4 regions of the Pseudooceanicola sp. NS-SX9 genome follow, and region 1 is predicted to be linked to each of the others. Evidence: riboswitches for the same ligand, from Rfam matches in the RefSeq annotation. Region 1 holds a riboswitch; each other region holds the start of a gene.

The links. A riboswitch is a leader RNA that binds a small molecule or an ion and turns the genes downstream of it on or off. The one in region 1 is predicted to bind cobalamin.
Region 2: linked by a shared signal. The riboswitch ahead of bluB (5,6-dimethylbenzimidazole synthase) and the one ahead of AC2ITM_RS21495 (glutaredoxin domain-containing protein) in region 1 are both predicted to bind cobalamin.
Region 3: linked by a shared signal. The riboswitch ahead of AC2ITM_RS16035 (energy-coupling factor ABC transporter permease) and the one ahead of AC2ITM_RS21495 (glutaredoxin domain-containing protein) in region 1 are both predicted to bind cobalamin.
Region 4: linked by a shared signal. The riboswitch ahead of AC2ITM_RS19490 (HoxN/HupN/NixA family nickel/cobalt transporter) and the one ahead of AC2ITM_RS21495 (glutaredoxin domain-containing protein) in region 1 are both predicted to bind cobalamin.

Annotation. Positions count from the first base shown of each region.
Region 1 is NZ_JBXXRN010000005.1:93,604-99,165, reverse strand. Features, by position in the region: gene nrdF (class 1b ribonucleoside-diphosphate reductase subunit beta) at 1-183, opposite strand, end outside; gene nrdE (class 1b ribonucleoside-diphosphate reductase subunit alpha) at 335-2,467, opposite strand; gene nrdI (class Ib ribonucleoside-diphosphate reductase assembly flavoprotein NrdI) at 2,452-2,859, opposite strand; gene AC2ITM_RS21495 (glutaredoxin domain-containing protein) at 2,864-3,097, opposite strand; cobalamin riboswitch at 3,197-3,385, opposite strand; gene AC2ITM_RS21490 (LamB/YcsF family protein) at 3,513-4,283, opposite strand; gene AC2ITM_RS21485 (TRAP transporter substrate-binding protein) at 4,454-5,440, shown strand; gene AC2ITM_RS21480 (TRAP transporter small permease) at 5,519-5,562, shown strand, end outside.
Region 2 is NZ_CM170818.1:1,796,711-1,802,272, reverse strand. Features, by position in the region: gene AC2ITM_RS08580 (ATP-binding protein) at 1-386, opposite strand, end outside; gene AC2ITM_RS08575 (response regulator) at 428-1,108, opposite strand; gene AC2ITM_RS08570 (L,D-transpeptidase) at 1,282-1,851, shown strand; gene AC2ITM_RS08565 (helix-turn-helix transcriptional regulator) at 1,965-3,068, shown strand; gene bluB (5,6-dimethylbenzimidazole synthase) at 3,027-3,737, opposite strand; cobalamin riboswitch at 3,800-3,959, opposite strand; gene AC2ITM_RS08555 (fasciclin domain-containing protein) at 4,106-4,675, opposite strand; gene AC2ITM_RS08550 (ArsR/SmtB family transcription factor) at 4,781-5,104, opposite strand; gene AC2ITM_RS08545 (MFS transporter) at 5,181-5,562, shown strand, end outside.
Region 3 is NZ_CM170818.1:3,370,553-3,376,114, forward strand. Features, by position in the region: gene AC2ITM_RS16030 (chromosome segregation SMC family protein) at 1-2,727, opposite strand, end outside; cobalamin riboswitch at 2,943-3,165, shown strand; gene AC2ITM_RS16035 (energy-coupling factor ABC transporter permease) at 3,200-3,877, shown strand; gene cobW (cobalamin biosynthesis protein CobW) at 3,961-5,040, shown strand; gene AC2ITM_RS16045 (GNAT family N-acetyltransferase) at 5,040-5,498, shown strand.
Region 4 is NZ_JBXXRN010000003.1:198,780-204,341, reverse strand. Features, by position in the region: gene AC2ITM_RS19500 (efflux RND transporter periplasmic adaptor subunit) at 181-1,452, shown strand; gene AC2ITM_RS19495 (MacB family efflux pump subunit) at 1,466-3,469, shown strand; cobalamin riboswitch at 3,572-3,768, shown strand; gene AC2ITM_RS19490 (HoxN/HupN/NixA family nickel/cobalt transporter) at 3,866-4,921, shown strand; gene AC2ITM_RS19485 (amino acid ABC transporter permease) at 5,009-5,562, opposite strand, start outside.

The DNA.
Region 1 (5,562 bases):
GGTCAGGAGCTGCTCATCGGGGGCCAGTCGCGCCCAGCTCTGGACATCGTTCGACAGCGGGATCTTTTCGGGCAGCCAGAAATTCGCGGTCAGGCGGTTCCAGACTTCCAGGTCCTTCGGGTCCTGGAGACGGTTCCAGTTGATGGCGCGGGGGACGGCAATGGGGGCGGGCAATTCGGTCATGAATGTCTCCATCGGGTGAGGGAAGGGGGGGCTCTGCCCCCGTCTCCTGCGGAGACCCCCCGGAGTATTTCGGGCCAGATGACAGGGAACCGGGGGCGTCATCATCTGACTGAAAATCCTTGGGGGGTGGGCAAAGCCCCGCGCAGGGTCGTTACAGGGTGCAGGCCTGGCAGGCTTCGGTGCCCGTCCCGGGCAAGGCATTCTGGCGCAGCCGCACGTAGTAGAGGGTCTTGATGCCCTTTTGCCAGGCCAGGATCTGGGCGCGGTTGATGTCGCGCGTGGTGGCGTCGGCCGGGAAGAACAGGGTCAGCGACAGACCCTGGTCGACATGTTCGGTCGCAGCCGCATAGGTCGCGATCAGGGCCTCGGGACCGATTTCGTAGGCGTCCCGGAAATAGGGCAGGCTGGCCGCGTCAAGACCCGGGGCTGGCGCGTAGACCCGGCCAAGGCGGCCTTCCTTGCGGATTTCGATCCGCGCGACGATCGGATGGATCGAGGCGGTCGCATGGGTGATGTAGCTGATCGAGCCGGTTGGCGGCACGGCCTGCAGGTTGCGATTGTAAAGGCCATGGCGGCGCACCGCGTCGCGCAGCCGGGCCCAGTCGGCGCGACCGGGCAGCGGCTGGTTCGCGAAAAGCCGCGCAACTGTCGGATCTTCCGGCAGCCAGTCGCGTTCCGTGTATTTCTGGAAATAGGTGCCGGAGGCGTAGCGGCTGTCGGCGAAGCCGCGAAAGCTCTGGCCGCGTTCGCGCGCCAGGCACATCGAGGCGTGCAGCGCATGGTAGGTGACGGCGGCGAAGTAGACCGAGGTGAAGCCGAGTGCGGCGGGGCTGCCGTAGTGGATCCGTTGCCCGGAAAGGTAGCCGTGAAGGTTCATCTGCCCCAGCCCGATGGCATGGCCTTCCGCATTGCCGCGCCGGATCGAGGGCACGCAGTCGAGCGAGGTCATCTCGCTGACCGCGGTCAGGGCCCGCACGGCGGTCTCGACCGTGGCGCCGAGATCGCCCGAGCGCATCACCTTCGCAATGTCGAGCGAGCCAAGGTTGCAGGAGATATCGCTGCCGATGTGCCGGTAGCCCAGGTCCTCGGAGAGGGCCGAGGGGGTGCTGACCTGCAGGATTTCGGAGCACAGGTTCGACATCGAGATCCGCCCGGCAACCGGGTTCGCGCGGTTCACCGTGTCTTCGAACATCAGGTAGGGATAGCCGCTTTCGAACTGGATTTCGGCCAGGGTGCGGAAGAAGGCGCGGGCGTCGATCACCGTCTTGGAGATGCGCGGATCGGCGACCATCTCGTGGTATTTCTCGCTGACCGGGATCTCGGACAGGGCGCAACCGTAGACCTTCTGCACGTCGAGCGGCGAGAACAGGTGCATGGGCGCGCGGGTGCGGGCCAGCTCGAAGGTGATGTCGGGGATCACCACCCCCAGGCTGAGGGTCTTGATGCGGATTTTTTCATCGGCATTCTCGCGCTTGGTGTCGAGAAAGCGCAGGATGTCGGGGTGATGGGCATGCAGGTAGACCGCGCCCGCGCCCTGGCGCGCGCCCAGCTGGTTGGCATAGGAAAAGCTGTCCTCCAGCAGTTTCATCACCGGGACCACCCCGGAGGCCTGCCCCGAGATGCCCTTGATCGGTGCCCCCTGTTCGCGCAGGTTGCTGAGCAGCAGCGCCACCCCGCCACCGCGTTTCGAAAGCTGCAGCGCCGAGGCGATGCCACGCCCGATGCTTTCCATGTCGTCCTCCAGCCGCAGCAGGAAGCACGAGACCAGCTCTCCGCGGCTTTGTCGTCCGGCGTTGAGGAAGGTCGGGGTGGCGGGCTGGAACCGACCCGAGAGGATCGCGTCGATCAGCGCGAAGGCCTGCTGGTGGTCGCCGCGCGCCAGCACCAGGGCGCACAGCACGGCGCGGTCGGTGAAATCCTCCAGGTATTGCGCGCCGTCGCGGGTCTTCAGCGCGTAGCTGGTGTAGAATTTCAGCGCGCCGAGATAGCTGGAAAACCGGTGGTCATGGGCGCGGCCGCGCGCATAGGCCTGGCGCAGGACCTCCGGGGGATAGGGGGCCAGGGCGGCGGGATCGTAATAGCCTTCTTCGACCAGCCACTGCAGGCGGGCGTCGTCCGAGGCAAAGCGGCGGCTGCCCGGAAGGACATGCTGAAGGATATACTGGCGCGCGGCTTCGCGGTCGGCCGAGACCGGCGGCAGGCCGGTGGCATCGGGCAGGTTCAGCAGGGCGTTGAGGGCGCGGTAGTCGGGGGCGCTCAGCGGCTGGACTAGATCGTCGGGCATGATTGGCTCCAGAAGGTCCGAAGCCCGCGCGAGACGCGGGCGATGTCGATGTCGGTGCCGGCCAGTTCCAGCGTCCACAGCAGCGGCACCTGGCACTTGCGGGCGATGATCCGGCCGGCCAGGCCATAGGTGGTACCGAAGCTGCGGTTGCCGGTGGCGATGACCCCGCGCAGCCCGGCACGGCGGCGGGGATCGTTCAGGAAGCGGATCACCATCGGCGGCACGGCGCCGCGGCCCTGGCCGTCGGCATAGGTCGGGCAGATCAGCACATAGGCCGGCGGCGCGTCGGGCAGGGGGCCTGACGCGCCAAGGCGCAGCGCCGGCAGGCCCAGCCGGGCCACGAAGCGTGCGGTATTGCCGCTGGCCGAGGAAAAGTAGACGAGGCTGCCCATGGCGCTAGGCCAGCCGGGCGATCAGATCGGGGCGAAAGCCGGACCAGCTTTGGGGGCCGGTGCCGGTCGTGGCCTCGACCACGGGTGCCTGGCGGTGGCCAAGGGCGCTCAGACGCGCCAGTGCGGCGGCATCCTGGGTCAGATCGACCAGCCGGTAGGACAGCCCATGCGCTTTCAGCGCACGCTGCGTCGCCAGGCATTGCCGGCAGTCGGGTTTTGAATAGACGATGATCGTCATGGCGCGTCCTTCGGTCAGGACGGCAGGCGGGGACGCGCACGGACCGGAACGCCCAACGCGGCCCGGAGACACTGACACGCCCCGAACCCACCGTTCGGGTCAAATCCTGGGCTCCGGGCAGGTCTCCTGACTTCGCGGGTCGACACCGGCGCTCGCCTTCCCGGGGACACCCAGTGGCGCAAGAGCGTGGCTCGCCGCTTACAGTTGCGGGGGCAGTGCCGGATTTTCACCGGCTTCCCTTTTCACCGCGGAACAATGTCCCGCGACACCTGAAGCATCTATATGTAGATCATTTTCGAATAGTGACGTCAATATGCAGACGCAGCCCAGCTGATCCCAGCCGAAGGCAGGGGCGGGGAGGGGCCTGTTTCGCAAGGCACTGACGGGCATATGACCTTGCGGAAGGCGCTTTGGGTCAGGGGCGTGCGAAGGGGGCGATGCCGATGCCGTTTTCGGCCAGGGCGCTGCGCAGACGGTGCGCCATGCCGACGGCACCCGGGGTATCGCCATGCACGCACAGCGTTGCGGGCGCGACCGGAAGGCGCTGCCCGCCGGTCGTCGGGATGACGCCGTTCACCACCATCTCCAGCACCTGGTCCAGGCTTTGCGCCGGATCGTGGATCACCGCGCCGGGCTGGCTGCGCGGCGTCAGCTCTCCGGTGTCGGTATAGGTGCGGTCGGCATAGATCTCGCAGGCGACGGTCAGCCCGGCGCGTTCGGCGGCGGCATAGGTTTCTGAATAGGGCAGCGAGATGAAGACCAGCCTCGGGTCCACCGCCTTGACCGCGCGCACGCACAGCTCGGCCAGGTCGCGGTCGACCGCCGCCATGTTGCCAAGCGCGCCATGGGTTTTCACATGGGTCATCGCGTGGCCCTCAAGCCGCGCCATGCCCTGCATCGCGACGATCTGGTAGACCAGCTGCGCCTCCAGGTCCTCGGGGCGCTCGCCCGAGATCCGCCGCCGCCCGAAACCGTAGAGATCGGCAAAGGACGGATGCGCCCCCACCGAGACGCCCTTTTCCCGGGCCATCCTGAGGGTGCGCGCCATCACGACCGGATCGCCCGCATGAAAGCCGCAGGCAATGTTGGCGGTCGAGACCAGATCCAGCATCGCGGCATCGTCGCCGACGGTGAAGGCGCCAAAGCTTTCGCCCATGTCGCAGTTGAGGTCGATCGTGCGGTCCATCCTGAAGTCCCTGTCATTCGCGCCTATTTGCGCAATTATTGTGCGGAATATTGGAAAGTCCGGCGGATACCCGGGGTAAATCCGCCTGAAACCCTTAATTCGGGATACCGCCGGTGTACTGAAATCTCAAGCCTCCCCAGCGAGGCGATTCCAGCAACAGGGAAAACAGCATGAAATTTGCACGCAAAGTGGCACTGGCCACGCTTCTGGCTGCCGGTCTGGTCGCGCCGGCGATGGCGGAAACCAAATGGGACATGTCGGTCGTCTGGCCGGATGGCAACTTCCAGACCGAGGACGCAAAGGCCTTCGCCGACAAGGTCCGCGAGATGACCAAGGGCGATGTCGACATCACCGTGCATTCCGGCGGTGCGCTTGGCATCAAGGGGCCCGAAGGCATGGCCGCGGTGCGCGACGGCCTGGTGCCTGTGGGCGAGATCCTGATGAGCCAGCAGGTGGGTGACGTGCCTGCTCTGGGTGCGGAATCGCTGCCCTACATGGCGCCGACGATGGCGGACCTGGCCTTGCTGCACAAGTTCACCCGCCCGATGATCGAGGCGGCGGCCGCCAAGATGAACCAGAAGCTGCTGTATATCGTGCCCTGGCCCGGCCAGGCGGTCTATACCAAGAAGCCGATCAAGACGCTGGAGGACCTGAAGGGCCTGAAGATCCGCGTCGTCGATGCCAATGGCCAGGCCTTCTTCAAGGCGCTTGGCGCGGCCCCCGTGCAGATGCCCTGGGGCGAGGTCGTCCCGGCGCTGGCGGCGGGCACGATCGATGCGGTGACCACCTCGTCCTCGTCGGGCGTCGACGGCTCGTTCTGGGAATTCATGAAATACATGAACACCTTCAACTGGCAGGCCTCGTCGGACATCCTGACGGTCAATCTGGATGAATGGAAAGCACTGCCCGAGAAGGACCAGAAGGCGATCGAGGCCGCCGCCGCGCAGATGGAAGGCGAATTCTGGCTGAACTCGCATAACGAGGACGCCAAGAAGCTTGCCATCCTGAAGGACCACGGCGTCGAGATCACCGCCCCCTCCTCGGATCTGAAGGCCGAGCTGATCGAGAAGGCCAAGCCCCTCTGGGCCGATTTCGAAAAGCGCGTGCCCGAGGCCGCCCCCTATATCGACACCTACCTGACGGTGCGCGGCAACTGATCCCCGCCGCCTGACCGTGTGGCCGGCCCTGCCTCTCCCTCCCGGGGCCGGCCCTTTTTCCTTCCGACCGGAGACCCCATGTCCCCCTCCCGTTTCGATACCTTCATCCGGCCCGTCGACTG
Region 2 (5,562 bases), on a different replicon from region 1:
AGCTTGTCGCGCACCGACAGGCTGTCGCCCACCATCACCCGCAGCCCGAGCGCGGCATTGGTCAAGGCGTAGACGCGCCAGCGCTCGCCCTCGACCCGCGACACCGAGAACCCGTCCGCCACCCCGCCAAGCGCCCCCTGAGGCGCCCCGTTCGAGCGCCCCACCAGCTGCCCGGACAAAGACCAGATCTGGCACGACAACTGCCGGGTCAATGCCTGGTCCGACAGGCTTTGCAGCGGCTGTGGCACCGCCCCGGCATCAGCCACCGCAATGCGGTGATCCGACAACAGGGACGAGACCATCAGCGCCGCCTCCTCCAGCCGCCGGTCCAGCACATGCTCGACCTTGGCGCGGGTGGAATGCTCGATCCAGACGACGGCCGACAGCCAGACGGCGCCGGTGGCCAGGCACAGGATCAGGATCAGTCTCAGCCGGATCGAGATGGCACTGCCTCCGCCGCAACGCGGTAGCCAAGGCCCCGCACGGTTTCGATGAAGCCGCGCCCCAGCTTGGCGCGCAGCTTGTGGACATGGACCTCGACGGCGTTGCTGTCGATTTCCTCCTGCCAGCCATAAAGGCGGTCTTCCAGATCGCCGCGCGACAGGATGCGGCCGGGATGTTCCATCAGCGCCTGCAGCACCGCGAATTCGCGCCGCGAGAAGGCCAGAGGCTCGGCCCCGCGGTGCCCCGACAGCGTGGCAGGGTCGATCGACAGGCCGTTCCAGGTGATCCAGGCCTGGCTGCGGCCGTCGCGGCGGCGCAGCAGGGCGCGCAGACGCGCCGCCAGTTCCTCCAGGTCGAAGGGTTTGCCCAGATAATCATCGGCCCCCAGGTCCAGCCCCGCCACCCGGTCGCGGACCCGGTCGCGGGCGGTCAACAGCAGCACCGGCAGCGGGTCGCCGCCCGCGCGCATCTCGCGCAGCAGATCCAGGCCCAGCCCGTCGGGCAGCATCACGTCCAGGATCATCGCATCAAAGCGCGCGGTGCGCAGGGCGCTGCGGGCCTCGTCCAGGGTGCCCACGGGATCGGCCGTGAAGCCGCACAGCCGCAGCCCCACCTGCAGGCCATCGGCCAGCACCGCATCGTCCTCGACGATCAGGATCCGCATCTTGCCTCCGTCTACACCGCCACGGGATCGCGCGCCGGGCTTAAGGCAGTCTTAAGCCCCGGGGGCGGGGGCCGCCAAGGCCCCGGGCAAGACCCCGCCGGTGCGAGGGGCGCCTTAAGGCTGGCTTAAGGCAGGAATGCAGAACCGGCCTCATCGAGCAGAAAGGACAACGGATGACCCCTCTTCTCAGCCGGCGCCGGGCGCTGATCACCGCGGCCGCCGCCGCCACAGGCGTGGCGCTGCCGGGGCTGGCGCGCGCTGCCGGCACCACGCCTCAGGGCGCGCGGCACAATATCTCCAGCTTCATGGCCCAGGACTGGCGCGACCATTTCGACAGCCTGAAGACCGGCGCCATTGTCGCCGATACCGAATCCCGCGCCCTGCACTACTGGAACCATGACGGCAGCGATTACCGGATCTACCCGACCTCGGTGCCGATGTCGGCCGACCTGACCCGGCGCGGCTACACCCGGATCGTGCGCAAGAAGGCGGGGCCCTCGTGGACGCCCACACCCTCGCAGCTGGAACGCCACCCCGACTGGAAGCCAATCCCCCCCGGCCCCGAGAACCCGATGGGGCTTTATGCCATGTACCTGACCTGGCCCGCCTATGCGATCCACGGCACACCCGACACGCGCAAGGTGGGGCGGCAGTCCTCGGATGGCTGCATCGGTCTTTACAATTCCAAGATCAAGGAGCTGTACGATCTCTGCCCGCTTGAGATGCAGGTGCGGGTGATCTGAGGCACCCGGGCGCCCCCGCGCGGCATGGCTGCGCAGGGGCCCTCCGGGATATTGACACGCACCGGGAGCGTTTTCATCCTCTGGCGCAGGTCCATCGCCACGGAGCGCCCCGGATGCCGCCTCGTCCAGCCCGGCCCCTCAGCCATCACGAGATCTACGACGCGGCCCTGGATGACGCGCTGTTCGATACGCTGCCCGCACGGATGGCGGCGCAGATGAACGTGCCCTCGGCGGTGTTTTTCTGGATACATCCCGGGGATTTCCAGGAAATCAGCGCCGATTCGATGCCCGACATCCACGCCTATTACGCCGAAATGCTGGAGCATGACCTGTGGATGCACCAGGTCACGGACGATCTGGCGGGCATCGGCGCCGTCCGGCTGTCGAAATTCGTGTCGGCCCAGACCTACCGCGACAGCGTGATCTACAACGAATTCGTCCGCCGGACCGGCCAGGACCGGTTCTGGTGCCTGGGCATGGTGCAGGACACCCGCGACGGCCGGGTGGTGACGGCACTGCACAAGGGGCAGCGGGCCGAAGATTTCTCGGACGAGGAAATCGCCTGCCTGCAGCATGTCAGCCGCGACCTGGAACGCATGCACGGCATCCGCCGAGAGCTGGCGCGCAGTGCCGTGCACCGCATCGCCGCCGCCGATCACAGCCTGGAAGACGGCGCCCCGATGTACGAGCTGGACCACGAGGGCCGCCTGCTGCGTCTGAACGGCCCGGCCGAGGCGCTGCTGTCGCTGCATCCCGGCCTGGTGCTGCAGCACCGCCGGGTGCTGATGGCGGGCGGGCGCGCCGGGGCGGTGCGCTTTGCCCATGCGGTGGGCGCTGCCACCCGCGACCGCCCCGAGGCCGCGATGCTGGACCTGGCGCCGGCGCGCGCCGCCGACGGACGGCTGCTGCCGGCGCTGCGGCTGAACCTGCTGCCCCGCACCGAGGGCGGTCGGCGGGTGCTGATCATCGTGACCAGCGACACGCCTGCGGCCGTGGCCGCAGCCCTTGCCGCGCCGCAGGACCATCCCGGGCTGACGGCGCGCGAACGCGACGTGCTGCGCGGGCTGGTTCAGGGGCGCCGCCGCGACCAGCTGGCCTATGATCTGGGCATCACCGTGCCGACGGTCGACCTGCACAGCGCCAACCTGCGCCGCAAGCTGGGCGCGCGTACCCTGCTAGAGGCCGTCGCCATCGCCTGCAGGCTGCACCTGGTCTGAGGGCCAGCGGTCTTCAAAGATCATCTGCTCAAGCGGCAGGCGGCTGCGCCAGCCGTGGATTTCCAGCTCGGGGGCGGAATACAGCTCTCTGACGCGGCCCAGGCACAGATAGGCCACCGGCACGACGTGATCGGGCAGGCCCAGGATCGCGCGCAGCTCGTCGTCATGGAAGATGCTGACCCAGCCCACCCCGATGCCCTCGGCGCGGGCGGCCAGCCACAGGTTCTGCACCGCGCAGACGGTGGAATACAGATCCGTGTCCCGGCAATGCGTCCGCCCCAGCACCACCTTGCCGCCGCGCGTGCGGTCGCAGGTGATCAGCAGGTTCAGCGGCGCGTCCTCGATCCCCTGCAGCTTCAGCTTGGAATAAAGTTCGCGCCGCTCGCCCTCGAACATGTCGCGGGCCTCGTCATTGGCGCGCTCGAAAGCGGTGCGGATGCGGGCGCGGACCTCGGGGCTGCGCAGGATCAGAAAGTTCCAGGGCTGCATGAACCCCACCGAGGGCGCCGCATGGGCCGCCCCCAGCAGCCGCATCAGCACCTCATCGGGGATGGGGTCAGGCAGGAACTGGCTGCGCACGTCGCGCCGTTCGTTGATCGCGCGGTAGACCGCGTCGCGTTCGGTTTCGGAAAAGGGACCTGCCGGCCGCAGCCCGCCTGGTAGCATCATGACGTAACCCCCGTCTGACAACATGCAGCCCTGGGTGCCGTCCGCGCACCCGGGCCCGTCCTGCCTGGCCGGTCTTCTGACTTGGCTTCGCCCCGTGCGGCGCCTTCCCGGCCCCGGGGGCCAGTGGCATCGTGCCGCCCGGTCCACCTTACAGCGTTGGGCACGTCGCGGATTTGCACCGCGTTCCCGATTATCCCCCCCATAAGAGACGGGGCACCAGACCCTTTCGGGATACGCCAGGCCCCATGCTGCGACAAGGGCCCAGCCATCGGATTTCGTGCAGACCCCACGTCCGCCCAGGCCACACAAACGGGGGCGCAGATGGCGCCCCCCGTGGTCATCGCCGTGGTCATCGCCGTCAGGCTGGATCAGCCGGCCTGGCCCAGCGGCAGCAGCACCCGGTCGATCACATGCACCACGCCGTTCGACTGGTCGACATCGGCGGTGGTCACGGTGGCGACGCGGCCGTTCTCGTCCTTCAGCTTCAGCGCGCCGCCTTCCATGTAGGCCTGCAGCTTGCAGCCCCCCACCGTCGGCACCACATGCATCCCGCCATCATCCGAGATCATCCCCGCGATGGTGGTCGAGAACGCCTCGGCCGCCACCACATGGCACAGCAGGATCTGCTTCAGCTGCTCCTTGTGCGAGGGCATCAGCAACTGGTCCATCGACGCCTTCGAGATCATCGCGAAAGCCTCGTTCGTCGGCGCGAAGACGGTGAAGGGCCCCGGGCCCATCAGCGTTTCGGCCAGCCCTGCCGCCTGCACCGCCGCCACCAGCGTGGTCAGGTTGGGCGCGGCGCTGGCGTTCTCGGCGATGGTCTTGTCGGCATACATCGGCGCGCTGCCCACCATCGGGTTGTCGGCCATGCCGGCCGCCTGCACGGGACCAAGGGACAGCGCCGCCAGCGTGGCGGTCAGGGCGAATGTCTTGAACATGGGATCCTCCTCCGTTGCTCCGGTCGCCTGCAGCGCCGGAATGCAAGGGATACGGGAGAAGATGCCCGCCGGTTCAATCTTTCCGAAAGTTTTTGTCGGCCCCCCTCAGGGGGCGGTCAGCACCGCGTCCAGCAGGCCGGGAAAGCGCCGGTCCAGCGCCTCGCGGCGCAGGCTCAGCAGGCGGCCGCGGCCCTGGGGTTCGTTGCGGATCACGCCCGATTCGCGCAGCACCTTGAACAGGTGGGATTTCGTCGATTTCGCCACGTCGGGATCCATCAGATTGCAGCGCGCCATCAGCACCGGCCCGTCGCGCAGCTGCCGCACGATGTCCAGACGTGCCGGATCACTGAGCGCAAACAGCACCTGCGTCAGAACAATCGCCTCTTCCGGCGGATGGACAAGATCGGGGCTGGTGTTTTCCGTCGACATGGTTCGAATATACTTGAACCTTCGCGGGAAGGGAACTAGGCAATGGTTCGAAACATATCGAACCATTGAGGCCCTCATGCCCCTTTCCCCGACCTTCCCCATCACGCGGGACCACGCGGGCTTTGCCATCGTGCTGACCGGCAGCGCGCTGATGATGGCCAGCGCCAGCGCGCCCTCGCCATTCTATCCGCTGCTGCAAAGCCAGATGGGATTTTCGGCCTTCATGATGTCGGCGGTCTTCGCGATCTATGCGCTGGTGCTGCTGGCGACGCTGCTGGTGCTGGGATCGCTGTCGGACCACCTGGGCCGCCGCCCGATCCTGAGCGCGGGATTCGCGCTGCTGGCCGCGGCCTCGGTGGGCTTCGAGATCTCGGGCACCGTCACCCAGCTGCTGTGCGCACGGGCCTTGCAGGGGGTGGCCTGCGGGCTGCTGATGTCGACGCTCTCGGCCACGATCA
Region 3 (5,562 bases), on a different replicon from region 1:
CTCCTGCGCCTCGGAGATGCGTTCGGCGGCCTGGGTCACCGCCTCGGAGGCGGCATCGGCGCGGGCCTCGGCGCGGGCGCGGGCCTCGCGGGCCTCGGAGGCGGTGCGTTCCAGGTCGCGTTCGGTGGCGGTGGCCTCGCGGGCGGTGGCTTCGGCGGCGGCCAGGGCATCGGCGGCGGTGGCGCGGCGCTGGTCGGCCGCGGCGATGGCCTCGGTCAGCTCTTCGCGTTTGGCGGCCAGCTCCTCGGGGGCGGCCATGGCCTCGTCCAGCTGGGCCTCGGCCTCGGTGCGGCGCTCGTCCAGTTCCGCGATCCGGCGGTCGGCGCTTTCAAGGCGCAGCCGCCAGCCCGAGACCTCCTTGGTGATTTCCTGCGAACGGCGGGTGCGGGCCTCGCCCTCGCGGCGCAATTCGTCATGGGCGGCGCGGCGCGACATCATCGCCATGCGCGCGGCCTCGACCGCCATGCGGATCTGCTCGATCCCGGCGCGGGCCTCGTCCAGATCATCGAGACCGGCAACCGTCGCCTCGGCATCGGCCAGCTGTTCGCGGGCGGTGGTGGCGTCGGCCTCGTGGCGGGTGACGGCCAGCCCGAGGCTTTCGAGCTTCGAGGCCGAGAGGTTGCGTTCGGCCTCGGCGCGCGACAGGCGGCGGGCGGCATCCGAAACGGCGCGGTCGGCCTCGGTGCGGGCCTGGCGGGCGGCCTTGTCGGCAGCGGTCAGCGCCGAGAGCCGTTCGGCCAGGGTGTCATGGGCGGCGCGGGCGGTTTCGGCACGGGCCTCGGCCATGTCCAGATCGGCGCGCAATTCTTCCAGCCGGTTCAGCTGCTCAAGGCGCAGGGCGGCGGCCGAGGGGGTGTCCTCGGCGCCGGCGCGGTAGCCGTCCCACCGCCACAGATCGCCCTGGACCGTCACCAGACGCTGGCCGGGGCGCAGGGCGGGGTGCAGCGCCGCCCCCTGATCGGCCGACACCAGGCCGATCTGCGACAGGCGGCGGGCCAGCACCGCAGGCGCGCTGACGTGATCCGAGAGCGGCACGGCACCGACGGGCAGCGGCTGGGTCGCGTCATAGCCCGGCAGTTCCAGCCAGCCCGAGGGGTCGGTCCCGGTGATCACCGGGGCGCGCAGGTCATCGGCCAGCGCCGCGCCAAGCGCCTTTTCATAGCCCGGCGCCACCCGCAGCAGATCCAGCAGCTGGCCGCCCTCGACCGCATCGCGCTGGACCAGACGGGCCAGCGCCGCGACCTCGGCCTGCAGGGCCTTGACCTCGCCCTCGGCCGAGGAGCGCGCGGCGCGGGTGTCGGCCTCGGCGGACTGGGCCTCGGCGCGGGCGGCTTCGGCGGTGGCCAGGGTCTCTTCGGCCTCTTCGGCGCGGCCGCGGGCGATCTCCTCGGCTTCGGCGGCGGCCTCGGCCTCTTCGATGGCATGGGCGGCGGCACCGCGGGCCTCGGCCACGGCTTCGCGGGCGCGGCCTGCCTCGGCCTCGCTGCGGGCCAGCATCTTGCGGCTGTCATCCAGAAAGCGCGTGGCGGACTGGTGGCGGGCGGCCAGGCGCGCGACATCCTCGGTCAGGGTCGACAGATCGCCCTCGCGTTCGCCCAGCACCTCGGCGGCTTCCAGCGCCAGCTCCTGCGCCTCGGCCAGGGCATCGGCATGGCCATCGCCCGCCTTGGCCAGTTCGCGGGCCTCCCAGTCGAGGCGTTCGATCGTCTCGCCCGCGTCGCGGTTCAGGCCCGCCTCGCGCTCGCGGTCGCGCGAGAGCTGCTCGATCCGGCTGCGCAGGGTGGCAATGGCCTGCAGGGCGCGGGCCTGCTGGTCCGACAGGCTGTCGCGCTGGACGGAAAGGCGCTGCAGGATGGCGGCGGCGATGGCCTCTTCCTCGCGCAGGGGCGGCAGGGCGTCATCGGCGCGCAGGCGGGCCTCGGCGGCCTCGCGGGCCAGGCGTTCGGCCTGGGCGGTGTTGGTCGCAGCGCCGCGCAGGGCGGCGATGGCAAGGTTGCGCGCCTCGTCGGCCTCGCGCCAGCGGCGATACAGCAGCATCCCCTCGGCCTGGCGCAGATCGGTACCGATGGCGCGGTAGCGCGCCGCCTGACGCGCCTGACGTTCCAGCGACGACAGCTGCTGGGCCATCTGTTCGACCACGTCATCGACGCGGGCCAGGTTCTGTTCGGCCCCCTTCAGCTTCAGCTCGGCCTCGTGGCGGCGCTGATAGAGGCCCGAGATCCCCGCGGCCTCTTCCAGGATGCGGCGGCGCGCCTTGGGCTTGGCGTTGATCAGTTCGGAAATCTGCCCCTGCCGCACCAGCGCCGGCGAATGCGCCCCGGTCGAGGCATCGGCGAACAGCATCTGCACGTCGCGCGCCCGCACGTCCTTGGCATTGGCCTTGTAGGCCGATCCCACGTCGCGGGTGATCCGGCGGACGATCTCCAGCTGGTCGGCATCGTTGAAGCTGGCGGGCGCCAGCCGGTCCGAATTGTCGATGGTCAGCGCGACCTCGGCAAAGTTGCGGGCGGGCCGGGTCGAGGCCCCGGCAAAGATCACGTCTTCCATCCCGTCGCCGCGCATCGCGGTGGGACGGTTTTCGCCCATCACCCAGCGCAGGGCCTCCAGCAGGTTCGACTTGCCGCAGCCGTTCGGCCCCACCACCCCGGTGAGGCCCGCGTTGATCACCAGCTCGGTCGGGTCGACGAAGCTCTTGAAGCCGGTGAGACGGAGGCGGGAAAAGCGCAACGGAAGGGCCCTTCTACGTCAGGTTGCATTCGGAAACTTGCGACAAAGGTGCGGCTGCGGGGCGGGGCTGTCAACGTCCGGCTTACCCGATATGGGATCGTCCACAGGCTTCTCCCCAAGATATTGCGGGTTTCGGGGGGTATCTTCTGCGGTTTCCCGCCCTTTCCGCGCGGGCAGCGGCGGCAAAGCGCCTTGACGCCGGGGGGGCCTGCACGCCACAAGATATCCCATACGGTTCCCGACACGGCGCCCAAGCGCCTCGGGATGAAACGGGAATGCGGAACGGGTGACCCAACCAGGGGCCTGCAGCCGCAGCCGCCCCCGCGACTGTGAAGCGGAGAGCGCCCTCAAAGACGCCACTGGTCCCTCCGGGCCGGGAAGGCAGAGGAGCGCCACGACCCGCGAAGCCAGGAGACCGGCCGTGTAGAGAAACCGAACCGGCTGTCGGGTGTGACGGCCCAAGGAGTGCGATATGCATATCGAACCGGGGCTGATCAGCCCCGCAAAAATGATCCTGTCCTATGCAACGGCCGCAGGCGCCGGCGCCTACTGGCTGAAGACCGCCGCGGCGGGCCTGAAGGAAAAGGGCCTGGCGTCCCTGGCGGCACGCGGTGCCGTGGCAACGGCGGCCGTCTTCACTTTCTTCCAGGTGCTGCCGCACTATCCGGTGGGCATCTCCGAGGTGCATTTCATCCTCGGCTCGACCCTGTTCCTGATGCTGGGCGCGGCGCCCGCGGCCTTTGGCCTGGCCTTCGGGCTGCTGCTGCAGGGCGTCTTCTTCGCCCCCTTCGACCTGCCGCAATATGGCGCCAACGTGACGACCCTGCTGGTGCCGCTCTTTGCGCTGAAGGCGCTGGCCGACCGGCTGATCCCGCGCTCGACCGCCTATGTCGACATCAAGTACCGCGACGCGCTGGCGCTCTCGACAGCATATCAGGGCGGCGTGGTGCTGTGGGTGGCGTTCTGGGCCTTCTACGGGCAGGGCTTCTCGGCCACGACCACGGCCTCGGTCTTCAGCTTCGGCGGCGCCTACATGCTGGTCGTGCTGGTGGAACCGCTCGCAGACCTCGCGGTGCTGGCCGCGGCCAAGTCGCTGAAGGGCCTGCGCGGCTCGGGCCTGACGACGCCCCGCCTCTACGACGCGGCCTGATCGCGCCTTCCCCCTGTCGCGGCGGGTCCCCAAAGGGGGGCCCGCCGTTTCCGCTTCTGATCCGTTCCCTTCGGGAGGCTTCCATGCCCGCAAAGATCCCCGCCACCGTCATCACCGGCTTCCTTGGCGCCGGCAAGACGACCCTCGTGCGCCACATGCTGCAGAATGCCGGCGGCAAGCGCATTGCCCTCATCATCAACGAATTCGGCGACCTGGGCGTCGACGGTGACATCCTGCGCGGCTGCGGCGACGCCACCTGCCGCGAAGAAGACATCATGGAGCTGTCGAACGGCTGCATCTGCTGCACCGTCGCCGAAGACTTCATCCCTACGATGGAGAAACTGCTGGCCCGTCCCGACCGCCCCGACCATATCGTGATCGAGACCTCGGGCCTTGCCCTGCCCCAGCCGCTGATCCGCGCCTTCAACTGGCCGGCGATCTCCACGAAGGTCACCGTCGATGGCGTTGTCACCGTGGTCGACGGCAAGGCCGTGACCGAGGGCCGCTTTGCCCAGGACGAGGCCGCCGTGGCCGCCGCCCGCGAAGCCGATGACAGCATCGACCACGACACCCCCCTGTCTGAACTCTTCGAGGACCAGCTGGCCTGCGCCGACATGATCGTCGTCAACAAGGCCGACCTGATGAGCGACGCAGAGCTGCTGGCCACCATGGCCACGCTCAGGGACGGCGCCCGCGACGCGGTGCAGGTGGTCTCCTCCTCCATGGGCGCCCTGCCGGCCGAGGTGCTGCTGGGCATGAACATCGCCGCCGAGGCCGACATGGAAGCCCGTCACGAGATCCATCACCATCATCACCACCATGATGACGACGACGACGATGATCACGACGACCACCACGATCACGACCATGACGAATTCGAAAGCTTCGTCGTGCCGCTGCCGGAAATCCGCGATCCCAAGGCCTATTGCGATCACCTCTCGCAGGTCATCCGCACCCATGACATCCTGCGCCTCAAGGGCTTTGCCGCGGTCGAGGGCAAGCCGATGCGCCTGACGATCCAGGCCGTGGGCCCCCGGATCGACCATTACTACGACCAGCCCTTCGGCACGGCGCCCCGCATGACGCGGCTGGTGGTGATCGGCCTCGCCGGTCTCGACCGTACCGCGATCGAGGCGGCGCTTGCGGAACCGGTGACCGCCTGATGGTCACCGTCGAACGCACCGATCCCGGTCACCCCGGGGTCGTCCGCCTGCTCGAGGCCTCGCACGCGCTGATGCGCAGCCTCTACTCTCCCGAGGAAAACCATTTCCTCGGGCACGAGGCCCTGGCCCGTCCCGACATCCGCTTCTTCGCGGCCCGCGACGCCCAGGGCACGATCCTTGGCTGCGGCGCGCTGCAGGTCAAGGACGGCTACGGCGAAGTCAAAAGCTTCTTCACCGACACCGCCGCCCGCGGCCAGGGCGTCGGCTCGGCGCTGCTCGCCGCGATCGAGGCCCAGGCCCGCGCCGATGCCCTGCCCCTGCTGCGGCTCGAAACCGGCGACAAGCTGGCCGAGGCCTGCCGCCTCTACGAACGCCGCGGCTTCACCCGCCGCGGCGCCTTCGGAGACTACCCCGACAACGGCGTCTCCGTCTTCATGGAGAAACCCGTCGCCGCCTGACGGTTCTCTCATCTGACCAGAAATACTCCGGGGGGAGGCAGCCGCAGGCTGACGGGGGGCAGCG
Region 4 (5,562 bases), on a different replicon from region 1:
ACGCGTCCGTGACCGGTTTTGTGCGCCGGAAATCGCGGTCCGACCCGTACCACCGTCACGTAATGTATTGGCGCAATCCCTGGTCTTCCGGACGGCGGGTCCCGGCCTGCGGTGCGGTGGCCGGGCTGGCCTCTGCCGCAGAGGGGCGGTTCGGGGGGCCGGCACAAGCGAATGACCACAATGACACAGTCCTCTCCCGGCCCGACGGCCCGGCGGCGCCTTCGGCCGCTGGTCTGGATCGGCCTTCTGATCGTGGCGGCCGGCATCGGCTATACGGCCTGGCAGGCCACCCGGCCCGCCCCCACCGCCCATATGCTGACCACCACCGTGACCCGGGGCGATCTGGAAACCTCGGTGCTGGCAACGGGCACGCTGAAGCCGAAACGCTGGGTGGCGGTGGGCTCTCAGGTGTCGGGGCAGATCAAGACGCTGGACGTGACCCTGGGCGAGCAGGTGAAGGCCGGCCAGGTGGTGGCCGAGATCGACAGTGTCACCCAGGAAAACACGCTGAAAAGCGACGAGGCGGCGCTGGAAGACGTGCGCGCCCAGCTGAAGGAAGCCCAGGCGACGCTGGTCTACTACACCCAGACGCTGAAGCGGAACCAGAGCCTGAAGGGCCAGGGCGTCACCCAGGCCGATCTGGAAGAGGCCGAGATGAACGTGGCCACCACCGAGGCCCAGATCGAGCAGCTGAAGGCCCAGATCACCGAGGCCGAGGTCACCGTCAGCACCGCCCAGGCGGACCTGGGCTATACCCGCATCACCTCTCCGATCGACGGCACGATCATCGCCATCGTCAGCCAGGCCGGGACCACGGTCAATGCCAGCCAGTCGACGCCCACCATCGTCGTGGTGGCGCAGCTGGATACCATGACCGTGCGCGCCAATATTGCCGAAACCGATGTGGTCAGCGTCAAGCCCGGGCAGGACGTGTGGTTCACCATCCTGGGGGATCGCAACCACCGCTATCAGGCCAAGCTGCAGGTGATCGAACCGGCGCCCGAGGATGTCACCAGCGACAGCAGCCTGACGTCCTCCAGCTCCAGCAGTTCCTCGTCCAGCTCCAGCAGTTCCAGCGATGATGCGATCTATTACATCGGTACTTTCGACGTGCCGAACCCCGACGGCCGGTTGCTGACCTACATGACCGCGCAGGTGCATATCGTGACGGCTTCGGCGAAGAACGTGCTGCTGGTGCCGTCCTCGGCGGTCAGCAGCCGCGGCAACGCCAGCTTTGTCGACGTGCTGGGCCCCGATGGCCATCCCCGGCCGCAGAAGGTGACGGTGGGCCTTGATGATCTCAGCCAGGCCGAGATCACCTCGGGCCTGACCGAGGGCGAGACGGTCGTGCTGGGCGAGGGCGGTTCTGACAGCACCAGCAGCAATACCCGGATGCGCTCGCCCATGGGCGGGCCGATGGGCGGTGGCGGCCCCGGCGGGCCGCGTCCGTGAGGCGATGATGGACATGCAATCGCAAGACGCCCCTGCCGCCGCCCGCCCCGATGCCGTGATCGAGCTTTCGGGCCTGGGCAAGGTCTATCCGGCGGGTGATGCCGAAACCTGGGTGCTGCGCGACGTCGACCTGACGATCCGCCGCGGCGAGATGGTGGCCATCGTCGGTGCCTCGGGGTCGGGCAAGTCGACGCTGATGAATCTGATCGGCTGCCTGGATACGCCAAGCGCCGGGCGCTACCGGCTGTTCGGCCGCGATGTCTCGGCGCTGCAGGCGGACGAACTGGCCACGGCCCGCCGCGACCACTTCGGCTTCATCTTCCAGCGCTACCACCTGCTGAACGAGCTGACGGCCCTCGGCAATGTCGAGATGCCCTCGATCTACGCGGGCCTGCCGGGGCCTGCGCGCCATGACCGCGCCGGGCGCCTGTTGCAAAGGCTGGGCCTGGGCGAGCGTCTGCGCAACCGCCCCGGCCAGCTGTCGGGCGGCCAACAGCAGCGGGTTTCCATTGCGCGGGCGCTGATGAACCACGGCGATGTGATCCTGGCGGATGAACCCACCGGCGCCCTTGATACCCAGAGCGGCGACGAGGTGCTGCGCATCCTGCGCGAATTGCACGCCGAGGGGCACACGATCCTGATCGTCACCCATGACATGGACGTTGCCCGCCAGGCCGAACGCATCATCGAGATCCGCGACGGCGTGATCATCGACGACCGCGCCAACCCCGCCTTCCGGCCGCAGCCCGCCACGCAGACCGATGCGGCGCCGCTGCGTACCGCGCCCGCGGCCGGCCTTGCCAGCCACCTGCGTCAGGGGCGCGACCGCCTGCGCGAAGCCTTCCTGATGGCGCTGCGGTCGATGAACGCGCACCGTTTGCGCACCGTGCTGACCATGCTGGGGATCATCATCGGCATCGCCTCGGTGGTCTGCGTGGTGGCGCTTGGGGCGGGCTCGCGGCAGATGGTGCTGAAGAACATCTCGAACCTCGGCACCAACACGCTGGAAATCTTCGCCGGGCGCGGTTTCGGCGATCCGCATTCCGGGCGGATCACCACGCTGTCGGTCGGTGATGCCGATGCGCTGGCGGCGCTGCCCTATGTGGCGGCGGTGACGCCGACGGTCTCGACCTCGGGGGTGGCACGCTTTGGCAACAAGGAGGCCAGCGCCCTGCTGAACGGCGTCGGCGCGGGCTATTTCTCGGTCAAGGGCACCAAGCTGGTCGAGGGGCAGTATTTCACCGAAAGCGCGGTGCGCAACTATACCCAGGACGTGGTGATCGACGGCAATGCCAAGACCGCGCTGTTCGATCCGCTGCATGTCGATCCGCTGGGCCAGGTGGTCATCGTGGGCCAGGTCGCCATGCGCGTCGTGGGCGTGGTCGAGGCCCAGGCCAACGGCTTCGGCTCGTCGGGGAACCCGTCGTTCTACCTGCCTTATACCACGGTGCAATCACGGTTTCTTGGCAGCAGCTCGCTGCGTTCGATCACCCTGCGGGTGGCGGATGATGTTGACATGGACAGCGCCGAACAGGCGGTGTCGAACCTGCTGAAGCGGCGCCATGGCACGGTTGATTTCAACATCCTGAACACCGACGACATCCGCAAGACCATCACCAGCACAACCGAGACCATGACCTTTCTGATTGCGGCCATTGCGGTGATCAGCCTGGTGGTGGGCGGCATCGGGGTGATGAACATCATGCTGGTGTCGGTCTCGGAACGGGTGGGAGAGATCGGCGTGCGCATGGCCGTGGGGGCGCGGCAGGCCGACATTCTGGTGCAGTTCCTGCTGGAGGCCGTGCTGGTCTGCCTGCTGGGCGGCGTCATCGGCGTCGGCATCGCGCTGGCGGCGGGGCCGGTGATTTCGCTGTTCCAGCCGAACTATGCCTTCATCTACTCGCCGGTGACGATTCTGCTGGCCTTCGCCAGCTCCAGCCTGGTGGGGGTGGTCTTTGGCTACCTGCCTGCGCATAGCGCCTCGCGGCTGGATCCGGTGGTGGCGCTGTCGCGCTAGGCCCGCATCCCCGGCCAGGGCGCCCTGGCCGGGGGTCGATCAATCCCTGCCGGCGCCGCCCTGCCGGCGCGGCCACGGGGCATTGATCCGACGGTCATCCTGGCGCATAGAGACGGTGATGGTTCCCCTTCGGGGGAGAATAGGGAATGCGGTGCCGTGCCTTTGGGCGCCATGCCGCGGCTGCCCCCGCAACTGTAGGCGGAAAGCCGGACCGATGATGCCACTGGGCCATGACCCGGGAAGGCCGGTTCCGGCGTCGATCCGCAAGCCAGGAGACCTGCCATCGCAAACGTCACGGTGGAAGTTTCGGGCGGGGTGTCCCGGAACGCCAGGGTCGCATGGGTGCGGCGCGGCTTCTCTGCTATGACACCGGATGCGTCAGGCAGAGGAGGACCAATGCCAAGCCCCTTGTCCCGTCTTTTCAACGAAACCGCGCCCGAGCTGCGTCCGCGGCTGATCGCGATCTACGCGCTGCTGCTGGCGATGAATGCAGGCGCTTGGCTTTGGGCGCTGGTCGCGTTCTGGAACCAGCCGACGCTGCTGGGGGTCGCGCTGGTGGTCTATGGGCTGGGCCTGCGCCATGCCGTCGATGCCGACCATATCGCGGTGATCGACAACGTGACCCGCAAGCTCATGCAGATGAACCAGCGGCCCGTGACGGTCGGTTTCTGCTTTGCCATGGGTCATTCCAGCGTCGTCATCATCGCCGCGACGGCGGTCGCGGTGGCGGCGACGGTGCTGGGGGATTTCCCGGCCTTCCAGGGCGTGTCGGGGGTGATCGGCACGCTGGTCTCGGGGCTGTTCCTGCTGCTGGTGGCGGCGATGAACATCGCCATCTTCCTGTCGATCTGGCGCAACTACCGCCGGATCCGCGCCGGTGGCACCTATGTCGAGGAAGACCTGGACATGCTGCTGGGCAATCGCGGGCTGCTGTCGCGCCTCTTTCGCCCGGCCTTCCGCTTTGTCACCCGCAGCTGGCACATGTACCCTCTGGGCGTGCTCTTCGGGCTGGGCTTCGACACCGCGACCGAGGTCGCGGTTTTCGGCGTGTCCGCGGCCCAGGCGGCCAACGGCCTGTCGATCTGGGTGATCCTGGTGTTTCCCGCGCTGTTCACCGCGGGCATGTCGCTGGTCGATACCACCGACGGGGTGATGATGCTGGGCGCCTATGAATGGGCCTTCGTCAAGCCGATGCGCAAGATCTACTACAACATGACGATCACGCTGGTCTCGATCCTGGTTGCGGTGCTGATCGGCGGGGTCGAGACCCTGGGCCTGCTGCGCGAACAGTTCCATCTGACGGGTGGCTTCTGGTCGCTGGTCGCGGGGCTGGACGACAACTTCAACAACCTCGGCTTTGCCATCATCGCGACCTTCCTGCTGGCCTGGGCGGTGTCCTGGGCCATCTACCGCCTGAAACGCCTGGACGAGGTCGAGGTCCGCACCGGCTGACGCCCGGCGCGGGACATGCCCCCGCCCGAATGCAAAAGGCCGGTCCCCGGAGGGGGGCCGGCCTTCGCCTTTTCGGGGCAGGGGGTATCAGCTGCGGCGGCGCAGGTGGCTTTCCAGACGGTCCGCGCCTTGGGTGACCAGATAGGCGATGACCATGTAGATCACCACCGCCACCACGAAGGCCTCAAGGTAGTAGAAGTTCAGCGCTGCGGTCAGCTGCGACTGGGCGAAGATGTCGATCACCTCGATGGCGAAACCCAGCGACAGCGCCTTCATGATCACCATGACCGAATTCGCCAGGTCCGGGATCGCCGAGACGATGATCTGCGGCAGCATCACCCGCCGGAACAGTTGCCAGCCGCTGTAGCCCAGCGATTTCGCCGCATCCGACTGGCCGGTGTCGAAGGAATTCAGCGCGCCCTTGATCACCTCGGCCTGGAAGGCCGCGACGCAGGCCGCCAGCGCCAGCACTAGCGTCACCCAGTTCGGGATCTGGCCGGTGGTCTCGATGCCGACCAGGCTGCCCAGGAACTCAAGCGCGTCGGGCAGGCCGTAATAGGCCAGGAAGATCACCACCACCATCGGCACGCCCTTGAAGGCGACCTTGTAGGCGGTGACCAGCTGGCGCAGCACCGGGATGC